Regions from separate parts of the Candidatus Contubernalis alkaliaceticus genome, predicted to be linked through region 2. Evidence: riboswitches for the same ligand, from Rfam matches in the RefSeq annotation. Region 2 holds a riboswitch; the other holds the start of a gene.
The links. Region 2 has a riboswitch for cobalamin ahead of HUE98_RS14035 (energy-coupling factor transporter transmembrane component T family protein). Riboswitches for the same ligand answer to the same signal wherever they lie in the genome.
Positions count from the first base shown of each region.

Region 1: linked by a shared signal. The riboswitch ahead of HUE98_RS10575 (ABC transporter substrate-binding protein) and the one ahead of HUE98_RS14035 (energy-coupling factor transporter transmembrane component T family protein) in region 2 are both predicted to bind cobalamin.

Region 1 covers NZ_CP054699.1:2,118,518-2,124,002, reverse strand. Annotated here, with positions in the region: gene HUE98_RS10595 (D-alanyl-D-alanine carboxypeptidase family protein) at 1-946, shown strand, start outside; gene HUE98_RS10590 (nucleoside recognition domain-containing protein) at 962-1,558, shown strand; gene HUE98_RS10585 (spore maturation protein) at 1,559-2,098, shown strand; gene HUE98_RS10580 (pseudouridine synthase) at 2,232-2,960, shown strand; cobalamin riboswitch at 3,085-3,259, shown strand; gene HUE98_RS10575 (ABC transporter substrate-binding protein) at 3,399-4,358, shown strand; gene HUE98_RS10570 (FecCD family ABC transporter permease) at 4,381-5,415, shown strand; gene HUE98_RS10565 (heme ABC transporter ATP-binding protein) at 5,430-5,485, shown strand, end outside.
Region 2 covers NZ_CP054699.1:2,806,194-2,811,678, forward strand. Annotated here, with positions in the region: gene HUE98_RS14030 (ATP-binding cassette domain-containing protein) at 215-1,021, opposite strand; gene HUE98_RS14035 (energy-coupling factor transporter transmembrane component T family protein) at 1,026-1,766, opposite strand; cobalamin riboswitch at 1,858-2,052, opposite strand; gene HUE98_RS14040 (LysM peptidoglycan-binding domain-containing protein) at 2,219-2,851, opposite strand; gene HUE98_RS14045 (FMN-binding glutamate synthase family protein) at 3,136-4,719, opposite strand; gene HUE98_RS14050 (FMN-binding glutamate synthase family protein) at 5,062-5,485, opposite strand, start outside.

The DNA.
Region 1 (5,485 bases), 690 kb from region 2:
GACTGCGCTTTTAGCTCTGGAAAAAGGTGATTTAAACAGTCGGGTGGTGGTAAGTAAGAGAGCGGCGGAGACTGAGGGTTCCTCCATATGGCTGGAGGAAAAAGAGGTAAAAACCCTGGAGGAACTGGTGTATGGCTTGATGCTCAGGTCAGGAAACGATGCTGCTGTGGCCATTGCAGAGCACCTGGCAGGCTCTGTGGAAGATTTTTCGGTAATGATGACCGAAAGAGCTCAGGAGCTTGGAGCTTACAATACACAGTTTAAAAATCCCCATGGTCTTGATGATGAGGAACATTTTACTACAGCTTACGATTTGGGGTTGATTACTTGCAGAGCTTTAGAAATACCAAAATTTAAAGAAATTCTTATCACCAAGGAGAAAAAGATAACCTGGCCCGGTCATGAATGGGACCGTTATTTAAGAAATCAAAATAAGCTTTTGGAATTGTATCCCGGGGCAGACGGTGTGAAAACCGGATGGACCACTCCTGCCGGTCCATGTTTTGTGGGCTCAGCCACCCGGGATAAATGGCAGCTGGTTGCAGTAGTTCTCAATTCCAATAATATCTGGGAGGATACCAAAAATCTGCTGGACTATGGGTTTGAAAACTGGTCTCCCAGTGAACTGATGGAATATCAGCAGTTTATTAAAACCGTGGAGGTAGAGGGGGGGGATCAGGATAAAGTAAGGTTGGTGACCGCTGCCAGTTTTACCCTCCCTTTGGAAGAAGAAGAGGAAGAGCTGGTTGAATACAGGGTACTGGTAGATAAATCTGCTTTAAAAGCCCCTATCAAAGAAGGGCAGGTTTTAGGTGAAATAACAGTGATCCTTCAGGGGGAAGAGCTTAAGAGTGTCAATTTGTTAGCGGGTGAATCCATTAATAAAAAAAATGTCTTCATTACTCTTTTTAATTCATTTAAAAAATGGCTGGTTCATGCTATTTAGATTGGAGTGTTTTGATTGATCAACCGCCTGTGGTTTTATTTAATGCTTATAGGTATTGTAACTGCCGGTTTTTTTGGAAGAATAAGCATCGTACCTGAAGTAATTTTTTCTGCAGCGGAGCAGGCTGTAAGCATATGCATTGGGTTAATCAGTATAATGGCATTTTGGCTGGGGATAATGCGAATTATTGAGGAATCCGGTCTAATCAATGTGATTATTAAAATCTTGAGGCCTGTGGCAGCCTTCTTGTTTCCGGGAATTCCCAAAAACCATCCGGCTATGAGCGCAATTTTAATGAATATGAGTGCTAACCTTTTGGGTATGGGTAATGCGGCTACTCCCTTTGGATTGAAAGCGATGGAAAAAATGCAGCAGCTGAACCCTAAAAAAGATACGGCTTCCTTAGATATGTGCACTTTTTTGGCCATCAATACCTCCAGCTTAACCCTGGTTCCGGCTACAGTGATTGCCCTGCGTTCTGCCACAGGTTCTATGAATCCTACGGAAATTATCGGCACTACTCTGATTGCCACAGCTACCTCCACTACCGTTGCCATATTATTTGACCGGGGTTATCGCTTTCTTGAAAGAAAGAAAGGTGGAATGTCTTAGATGTTGGGAAAAATGATAAGTATCATATCTGTATGGACGATCCCGGCAATTATATTGATAACCCTGGTATATGCCAATATTAAGGGGGTTAAAGTTTTTGACGTTTTTGTAGAGGGAGCTAAGGAGGGGTTTGATACCGCAGTAAAACTGATTCCCTTTTTGATTGCAATGCTGGTGGCTATTACTCTCTTGCGAGAGTCCGGTGCCATGGATGTTATCACCCATTTTTTAATGCCACTTTTTAATCTTTTAAGTATTCCATCTGATATTCTTCCCCTGGCTATTATGAGGCCTGTCTCCGGCAGCAGTGCCCTGGCTATTACTACAGAAATTTTGCAGAATAAAGGCCCCGATTCTTTAGTGGGAAGGATTGCTTCTACCATGATGGGCAGCACCGACACAACCTTTTTTGTATTAACAGTTTATTTTGGCAGCGTAGGCATAAAAAAAATCAGACATTCATTGACGGTGGGACTCTTGGCAGACATGGCCGGCTTTTTAGCGGCTGTATTAATATGCAATAAAGTTTTTGGGGGGTGATCTTACCTAACGCTACCTTAAAGATTTAAAGGATTTATACTAAATTTCGTGGTAAAATATATAAATAGGTTTAGATATGATGCTGGAATTGAATTTCAACATACTAATTGAGGATGTAACGGAGGGAGAAAGATTGAGGCTGCAAAAATACCTGGCCCTGGCGGGAGTCGCTTCCCGAAGAGCCAGTGAAGAGTTGATAAAGAAAGGGCAGGTGAAGGTAAATAATAGGGTGATCACAACTTTAGGGATAAAAATTAACCCTGAAGTGGATGTTGTTAAGGTTGATGACACCCCTGTTCTTTATAAGGAGAAAAAGGTTTACCTCTTATTGAATAAGCCTAAGGGGTATATTACTTCGGTAAATGACCCTCATAATCGGCCTACCGTCATGGATTTAATTCCAGGAATCAAAGAAAGGCTTTATCCTGTAGGCCGGTTGGATTTGGATACTGAAGGACTGCTTCTGTTAACAAATGACGGCCAGTTAGCTTATCGGATTACTCATCCCAAATACAAGATAGATAAGAAATATCTGGTAAAAACTGTGGGGATACCTTCTCCAGAAAAGATAAAAAGTCTTGAGAAAGGTGTTCTATTAACAGAGGGTAAGACTTCACCTGCCAGAGTTAGAATTATTAAGGTGGAATCTTCCAGAAGGTGGGCTTGGGTAGAGATTATAATACATGAAGGGAGAAAGAGGCAGGTCCGAAGAATGTTTGAGTTGGTGGGCAATCCGGTAACCAGGTTAGAAAGGATACAGCTTTCTTTTCTTACTTTAGAGGGCTTAAAAACCGGGCAATATCGTCACTTGACTTTGGAAGAAATCAGACTTTTAAAGAGAGAATTGGGGATTTTAGGGTAAAGAATAATGGGCGGGATTAACAACTAAACTACTAAGTGGCAAGTAAAGTGTTTGATATATTTTTTTGTTTTAGGGGTTGTTGTATTGGAAACTGACTGATATAATAAATTCAGTTGTTTAAAACTAAATAATAAAATAATCAGGTGCCTATAACGGATAAAAGGGAATCGAGTTCAATGCTCGAGCGGTCCCGCCACTGTAACCCGGAGCGACTTACCATAACCACTCTCTTGTGTTTGGGGAAGGGGTAAGGAGCGGTGAAAGGAAGCCAGGAAACCTGCCTGATTATGGAACGTACTGTTTGCTTTCGAGGGAAAAGGAGGTGCGTAAATAAGATTCTTTTATTTCTCGGCGCTGAAGGCTGAGTTTTTTTGTTTTATGGAAGGGTTTAGGTGTTTAATAATTAATTGAATATAAAATTTAAGGGGGTTTACTGTTTTGTTTAATAAATTATGGTTTAAAACTGCATTTGTCGTTATTCTGGGGATTTTTGTTTTAGGCAGCTGTTTTGGTTGTGCAGCTGAAGGTGAAGATCCTGTTACCGATGATAAGGATATTGTCACTGAGGAGAAGGAAAACCAAGAGGCCCTAACATTCCCTATAACTATAATAGATATGGCCGGCAATGAAGTTGTGATAGAAAAGGAACCCGAAACCATTGTTTCTCTCCGGCCCAGTGCAACGGAAACTCTTTTTGCCTTGGGGTTAGGTGATAAGGTCATCGGTGTAACAGAATTCTGTTATTATCCCGAGGAGGCTAAAGGGAAAGAAAAGGTGGGGGATTTCATAGTTAATGTAGAAAAGGTAGTCTCCTTAGACCCTGATATTATTTTTACCTTTGAACATTATGATGAAGCCGTAGATACTTTAAGAGAACAGGGATATGCTGTTATAGATTTAGATTCTAAGACCTTAGATGAGGTGCTGCATTCCTTTGAACTGGTGGGCAAAATTACCAACACATCTGATAAGGCAGAAGATTTGATTGCAGAAATTTCTGCCGACATTGATGAGATAAAAGAATTTACTTCAAATCTGGAAAATGATGCTAAGCCTAAAGTATTTGTTATGTTGGATACGGAATCCCTCTACTCTGTAGGCAGTGATACATATCTAAATAATTTAATTGAAACAGCTGGGGGCATCAACATAGCTGCAGATGTAGGTGCAGGCTGGCCGGTCTTGAGTGAAGAAAAAATATTTGAGGATGATCCAGATGTGATCATTTGCACTCATCCCATGAAGGAAATAGTTATGGCTCGGGATAATTGGCAGGATTTAAAAGCCGTGCAAAATGAACAAGTTTATGACGCAGATGGTGACCTGGTCTCCAGGCCTGGCCCAAGGGTTGCTTTAGGACTTAAGCATATTTTAGATATAATACATCCCAACAGATAACAGAAGAAAGGGTGCTAACACCTTGAACTTTCGTCCCTTAATAATTGTCTTTCTGGTAATCTTGGCCGTCTTTTCAATTGTGGTGACTACTACTATTGGGGTAGCGGAAATATCCTTTATGAATGTAGTCAGGATGGTCATAAATAAAATCACATACTTCGGTCAATTTATTCAGGAGGACTGGCCTTCAACCTGGGAAACTATTATATTTAATATGAGGCTTCCTCGGGTGGTACTGGGATTTATCGTTGGAGCCTCTCTTTCTATTGCTGGGGCAGCATTTCAGGGGTTGCTTCGCAACCCCCTGGCTGACCCTTACACCATTGGAGTTTCCAGCGGTGCAGCCCTGGGGGCTACTCTGGCCATGTTCATACAAAACAGTTATGGATTGAGTTTTTTTGGCGGGATACCTTTTTTTGCTTTTTTAGGAGCTTTAGTGGCTTTATTTTTTGTATACAACCTTTCCCGGGTGGGGAACAGCATACCTGTGGTGACCCTGCTTCTGGCCGGTGTAGTGGTCAGTTCCTTTCTTTCGGCGGTAATATCACTGCTGATGCTCTCCTCAGGGGAACAGATTCGGGGGATTTACTTTTGGCTGGTGGGGGGATTAAGCATGAAGACCTGGTCCCATGTGATTATGGTACTACCCTACGTGATTATTGGATCTTCAGTAATATTTTATTGGTCCCGGGACTTGAATGTAATTTTGCTGGGGGAAGAGGCAGCCTCAAATTTAGGGATTGAGGTGGACCGAGTTAAAAAAATAATTTTGGTAGCCGCTTCTTTAATTACCGGTGCGGTGGTTTCCGTCAGCGGAATGATTGGATTCGTGGGGCTGATTATTCCCCATGCGGTCAGGATGATTGTTGGCCCTGATCATCGAATATTAATACCTACATCAGCATTGGTGGGAGGCATCTATTTAATTTGGGTGGATTCCCTGGCCAGAACCATGATGGCGCCTATTGAAATGCCTGTGGGAATTATAACTGCTTTCTTAGGAGCTCCGTTCTTCATTTATTTACTTAGAAGTAAGCGGAAAGAATTTCGCTTTTAGTAGGAGGAAGACACATGTCTGTAAATTTAAAAGTGCATAATTTAACTTTTTCCTACCAGTCCTCCCCGGT
Region 2 (5,485 bases):
ATAATACAATAAATTATGTGTAATTGCAAGTGAATTGCATTATTTAAATTTTCTATCTACTCAAAAATTTTAAACATTTTAGTATACATTTTCAAATGTCCCCTGAGATTATAATATAAAATAATCTTTTTTATATTACCTTTTTCATGTTTTACATCAGTATCAATTGAGCTTTAGATTTCCCTTTTAAGATTTTAAAGTTGGACTAAAAATTTTAAACCTTTTGGATATAAAACTTAATTACATCTACCGCTTCTTCTGCATTCCGGGGTTTGAATCCAGTGCCTTTAAAAATCTCCGCCAGCATGGGAACTTCCAAAAATGCCTGAAGCATCAATTCCCGATCTGTTAACAATTCCACTTCTCCCGCAGCCAACACTTTGCCCTCTTTCATAATAATCACCTGATCAGCCCAGGTAAAAGCCAGGTTAACATCATGGGTGCTGAGAATCAAGGTGGCTCCTTTTGAATTTAAATCGTTTAAGATTTCCACCATTTGACCGGTAGAATAAGGATCCAGGCCGGAAAAAGGCTCATCACAAACCATCATTTCCGGTTCCATGGCCAACAGTCCCGCTATGGCCACTTTCTTTTTTTGACCCAGGCTTAAATTATAAGGGGGTTTGTCCTTTAAAACTTCAATGTTTACTCTCTTCATGGCACTTAAGGTTCTAGATAAAACCTCTTCTTCTGAAAGCTTTAAATTCCTTGGCCCGAAAGCAATATCATTAAATACGGTGGTGGAAAAAAGCTGATTATCGGGATTATCAAAAAGAAGTCCCACCATTTGTCTAATCTTAGATATATTCTCCTTTTTTAGGGGATAACCCATTACTGTAATCTGTCCCTGTTGGGGCAAAAATATCCCGTTTAAGTGGTAAATTAAAGTGGTCTTCCCGCTTCCATTAGAACCCAGTATCGCTGTTTTTTTGTTTTTTTCTATTTTCAAATGGATCTCTTTCAAGGCTTCAGTACCATCGTCATAATTATAGGTAAGGCCTGTTATATCCACAGCATTCATTTAATTACACCACCTGTTCTATAACGATTAAAAATACAACTACAAACACTGTAACTATAGTTTTTATCATATCCATGGAGGTAATAGGGGAAGGACTGCTTACGGGCATTTTCCCCTGAAAACAACGGGAGGACATGGCTCTATAAACATGTTCAGAGCGGTCCACAGATTTTATAAAAAGCCCCCCCGAAAGTTCTCCATAAACTTTTAAAGCATTGATATGAATACCACCAGAAAAAAGCCGGGAGGCCAGTGCCCTTTGAATACTCTTAATCTCCTGCATAAATAAAAATGTGTAACGATAAGCCAAAAACAAAACAGTGATGATTATATAAGGCACTTTTAAATGATATAAGCCTTCCAAAAACTCTTCTATGGGCTGGGTCACCAGCATAACAATCATAGCAGTCATGGAGGCTAAGGCTTTCAGAGATAGTAACGCCGCAAAATAGTAACGGTCCATTGCAGGGGGAAGCCCTCCCCCCAAAATAATGGGCACAGACATTAGTGCTAAAAAAGGCACCAATAGTAAGAGTTTTTTCATCAGGAAAGAAAAAGATAATCCCATAAGTAGTGCAGAAATCAATGCAAAAAACAGAGCAGCTAAAACCAGTACTGGAGTATTTAAACTGACCACTCCAAAAACAAAAAGTAACGCAGCAGCAGTTTTAGCCCGAGTATCCCAGGCCCGCCCCCAAGTATTTACCCCAGCAATATGATTTCCTTTAAAATGATATCGGCCCAAGTGAATCAGCTCCTTAAAAAAAATAACCTTTATCGACGTAAGGATAAAGGTTTTTAGTAGTGTAACTCCTTTAACCCATGCACCGTGGGTATTTGGAAACAATTGACTGACAGGTATCCTGGCTTTAGGTTCATCAGCTGCTTACGCCTTCCCGACAACAATAAACAAGTCCTTGTCAGTGGCAAATGTAAAAAGCCTCGCCTTTACAGTGACGGCATCGCGCTGGAATTGCACCAGCTTCCCTTATCTCCCCTCTGGAGAGAAATTCATTCAACATTTATATATGAAATTTAATCAACTTATTAAGTACATGCTATGTTCATTATAATATTATATTTGCACAAAAAAAACAAGCTTATTTATGTCAACCCATGTAAAGGTTGTGAAATAAAAAAAACGATTTCTTTTTAAAAGAAATCGTTAAAAGTAAATCCTGGGAGGTTATTTTATGGTTAGCTTAAAGGAACATTAATAATCTGTCCTACGAATATCAAATTAGGATCCTTGATTTGTGGGTTGGCATCAATAATTGCCTGAACAGAGACACCGGTACGTCTGGCAATGCTGGACAGTGTTTCTCCAACACTAACATAAATTTGTATTGTACCCTTGGGAGGTTTGGGAGGCAGCGGCGGTGTTACCGTCAGATTTATCACCTGTCCGGGGAAAATGAGATTAGGGTCGGCGATTTGAGGATTCTCCTGTATTAACAGATTTACCGTAAGTCCAAACATCTGAGCGATTAGAAATAAAGAATCTCCCGGCCTTACCAGATACTGTGCCCGGGCGAACCCCGGATCCGGACCCACTAAAGGACGAGCCGGAATTCTAACAATCTGTCCGGGAAATATCAAATCAGGATTGGTAATCCCGGGGTTAACAGCTAATATTTCATGTACACTAACCCCAAAGGTCTGAGCAAAGAAAAACAGGGAGTCACCAGGACGGACTACAATGTTTAACAATCTTCTGACCATTTTTTCGCCTTCAATATCATCTAAAACTTTATCTTTTTTTGGCCATTTCTCATCTTCTTCAAAAACATCTTCCACAATTTCTTCCTCCACATACTTTTTGGATACCAAATTAATTACCTCCTTCCTTAAAATACTTTCTTAAGGAATTACAATTTTATTTTACATTGATATATTTTATATATCTTATGTGACAGATACTAAAAGTGTTATATATCTGAAGAAATAAATTCAACTGAGCCGCAGGAAAAAAGAAATGAGTTAAACAGGCATCTATCTTCTTATCAAATTACAACAGGGAAGCGGACAGCCAAAAATATAAAAAAGGAGCTAAACCCAATTAAAATCTTGGGATAGCCCCTTACAACAAACAATTATTTCTTTAAACAAAGTAGTTACGCATCCAATATATCGTCTACTTCTTTTTTATCCAGATCCATCACATAAATGATCCCACTTACTTCCGATGATTCCCGGGTCAACGCACAAATATCGTTTCTATCCAAATGTTCCAGGGCAAATTTACGGCTTCCACACATAAGCTGCTGCAGCCCCTGAGCCAAGCGATGATAATAAGTATATACTCCCAAAGCTGCAGGAGGAATCTTATTGAAGGTATCGGCTCCCAACTCATCCTTTAGTTCTGCGGTGCATACAAACACCCTTTCTAAAGTATCACCGTATTTTGCTACACTAGAGGGTAAGCTCCCCTCTGAGATTTTTTGCCCTAATGTTTTACCTACCATTGCAGCGGTCAGAGGTGACCTGGCCATGCCGATCATCTTAGTAAAGGGAGCACCCAAAGCTAACCCTTTATACATCTGATCTTCCAGTGCAAATCCACCGGCAAAAGCAAGGTCAGGCACATATTTCCCCTTAGACTCCAATCTCTTGCAGTAATCATAGGCCAGAGAATGAAGCTCAACCATGGGTACTCCCCACTCGTTCATCATCCTCCAGGGGCTCATACCAGTACCGCCACCGGCCCCGTCAATAGTCAAAAGGTCTAATTTAGCCTCGGAAGCATACTTAACAGCTCTGGCCAGATCCGCCGGACGATAAGCCCCGGTCTTCAGGAATATATTTTTAGCCCCGGCGGCTCTTAACTGCTCAACTCTCTTCATGAAAGCGTCAAAGCTAACCATTCCAACTCTGGAATGTCTTTCAAACTCATTAAACCCTCCGGTTTTAAAATCTTCTATAACTCTGGGGTTTTCGGGGTCCGGCAGTACGATGTAACCCCGCCGCTTTAACATTTGAGCTTTTTCCAGGCTTCGGATTTTGACCTCTCCGCCAATATCCTTGGCTCCCTGACCCCACTTAAGCTCTACTGTTTCTACTCCCAGTTCATTAATCACATATTCTAAAATACCCAACCGGCTGTCTTCCACATTTTCCTGTACCACTACAGCGCCGTATCCATCCCGCTGCCAGTTTTTAAAACATTCTACCCGATATTTAAGATTAACAGTACTTACTACTCTGTTGTCCTTAAATACAGCTTCTGGATCCATTCCGGCCACGTTCTCACCCACCGTAATGATGGTTCCGGTTAAAGCAGCGCCCACAGCCAGTCCTTCCCAATTATTATGGGCGATATCTGTGGACCCGATTCCCGGAATGACAATGGGAAGTTTTACCTTTACTCCATCTCCCGTTCCTATTTTCGTCTCCAGGTTAACATTTGGAAAAATTGCCTTGTCGCTGTCAGCTTCGATGCCCAGCGCACCAACCGCGGTGCCCATGATATTGAAATGTGAGTAATCAACAGGATAGTCCTTCTCTGAGGCAGACGTCGTCGTCCCAAAAGGTTGGGGGTATAAATTCTCATGCCCCCGAAAAGAAGACATTCCTACTTCACACAATCCCGGGCAGCCCTCAATACAAGTAGTACATAATCCACTAAACGGACTTACTGAATCTTTAGTACGGTTTTTGGTCAGCGTCGCCGCTGAAGCATTAGGTCTTGAATAAGTCATATTCCCTCTCCCTTCCAATATGTAAAACATGTTTTCATATTATAATAATACATGGCGTCGCAGAAATCGTCAATAATTATATCACCATTTAAAATAAATTTTTGCTATATGAAATTATGCTAATAAATTCCCCTCCAATGACTATCATTTAACCCTTTCCATGGTTAATTAGTAATATTTATTCTATGATAGTTATGTTCATTTGGACACAAAAAAGAGACCGCCTTTTTTAGGCAGTCTCCAAACTCAAATCCTGTAACATCATTATTTTCCATCTCTAACCCTTACTTTCGAGAGAGAGAGAGAGAGAGAGAATCTCTTTTTCTTATTCCCTGTTCCATATTACCCTTTCATTATTTTAGCAATTTCTTCTTTGTCCATATCCATCACATAGGTAATACCGCTAATATTTTCCGACTCCCGGGTCAATGAACAGATATCATCCCGGGTAATATACTCCAGAGCAAATTTACGGCTTCCGCACATTAACTGCTGCATGCCCTGTTCTAATCGATGATAGTACGTATATACTCCCAAAGCTGCCGGAGACACCTTCTTAAAGGTTTCAGCTCCCAGCTCTTCTTTAAGATCAGCGGCAGTTACAAAGATCTCCTCCACATCGGCGCCAAACCGCTCCACATAAACGGGAAGCTTATTCTCATTAATCTTTTTACCAATGGTCTTACCTACCATAGCCGCAGCAATAGGGGCCCTGGCCATACCAATCAATTTTACATAGGGAGCCCCCAGGGCAATACCCTTATAC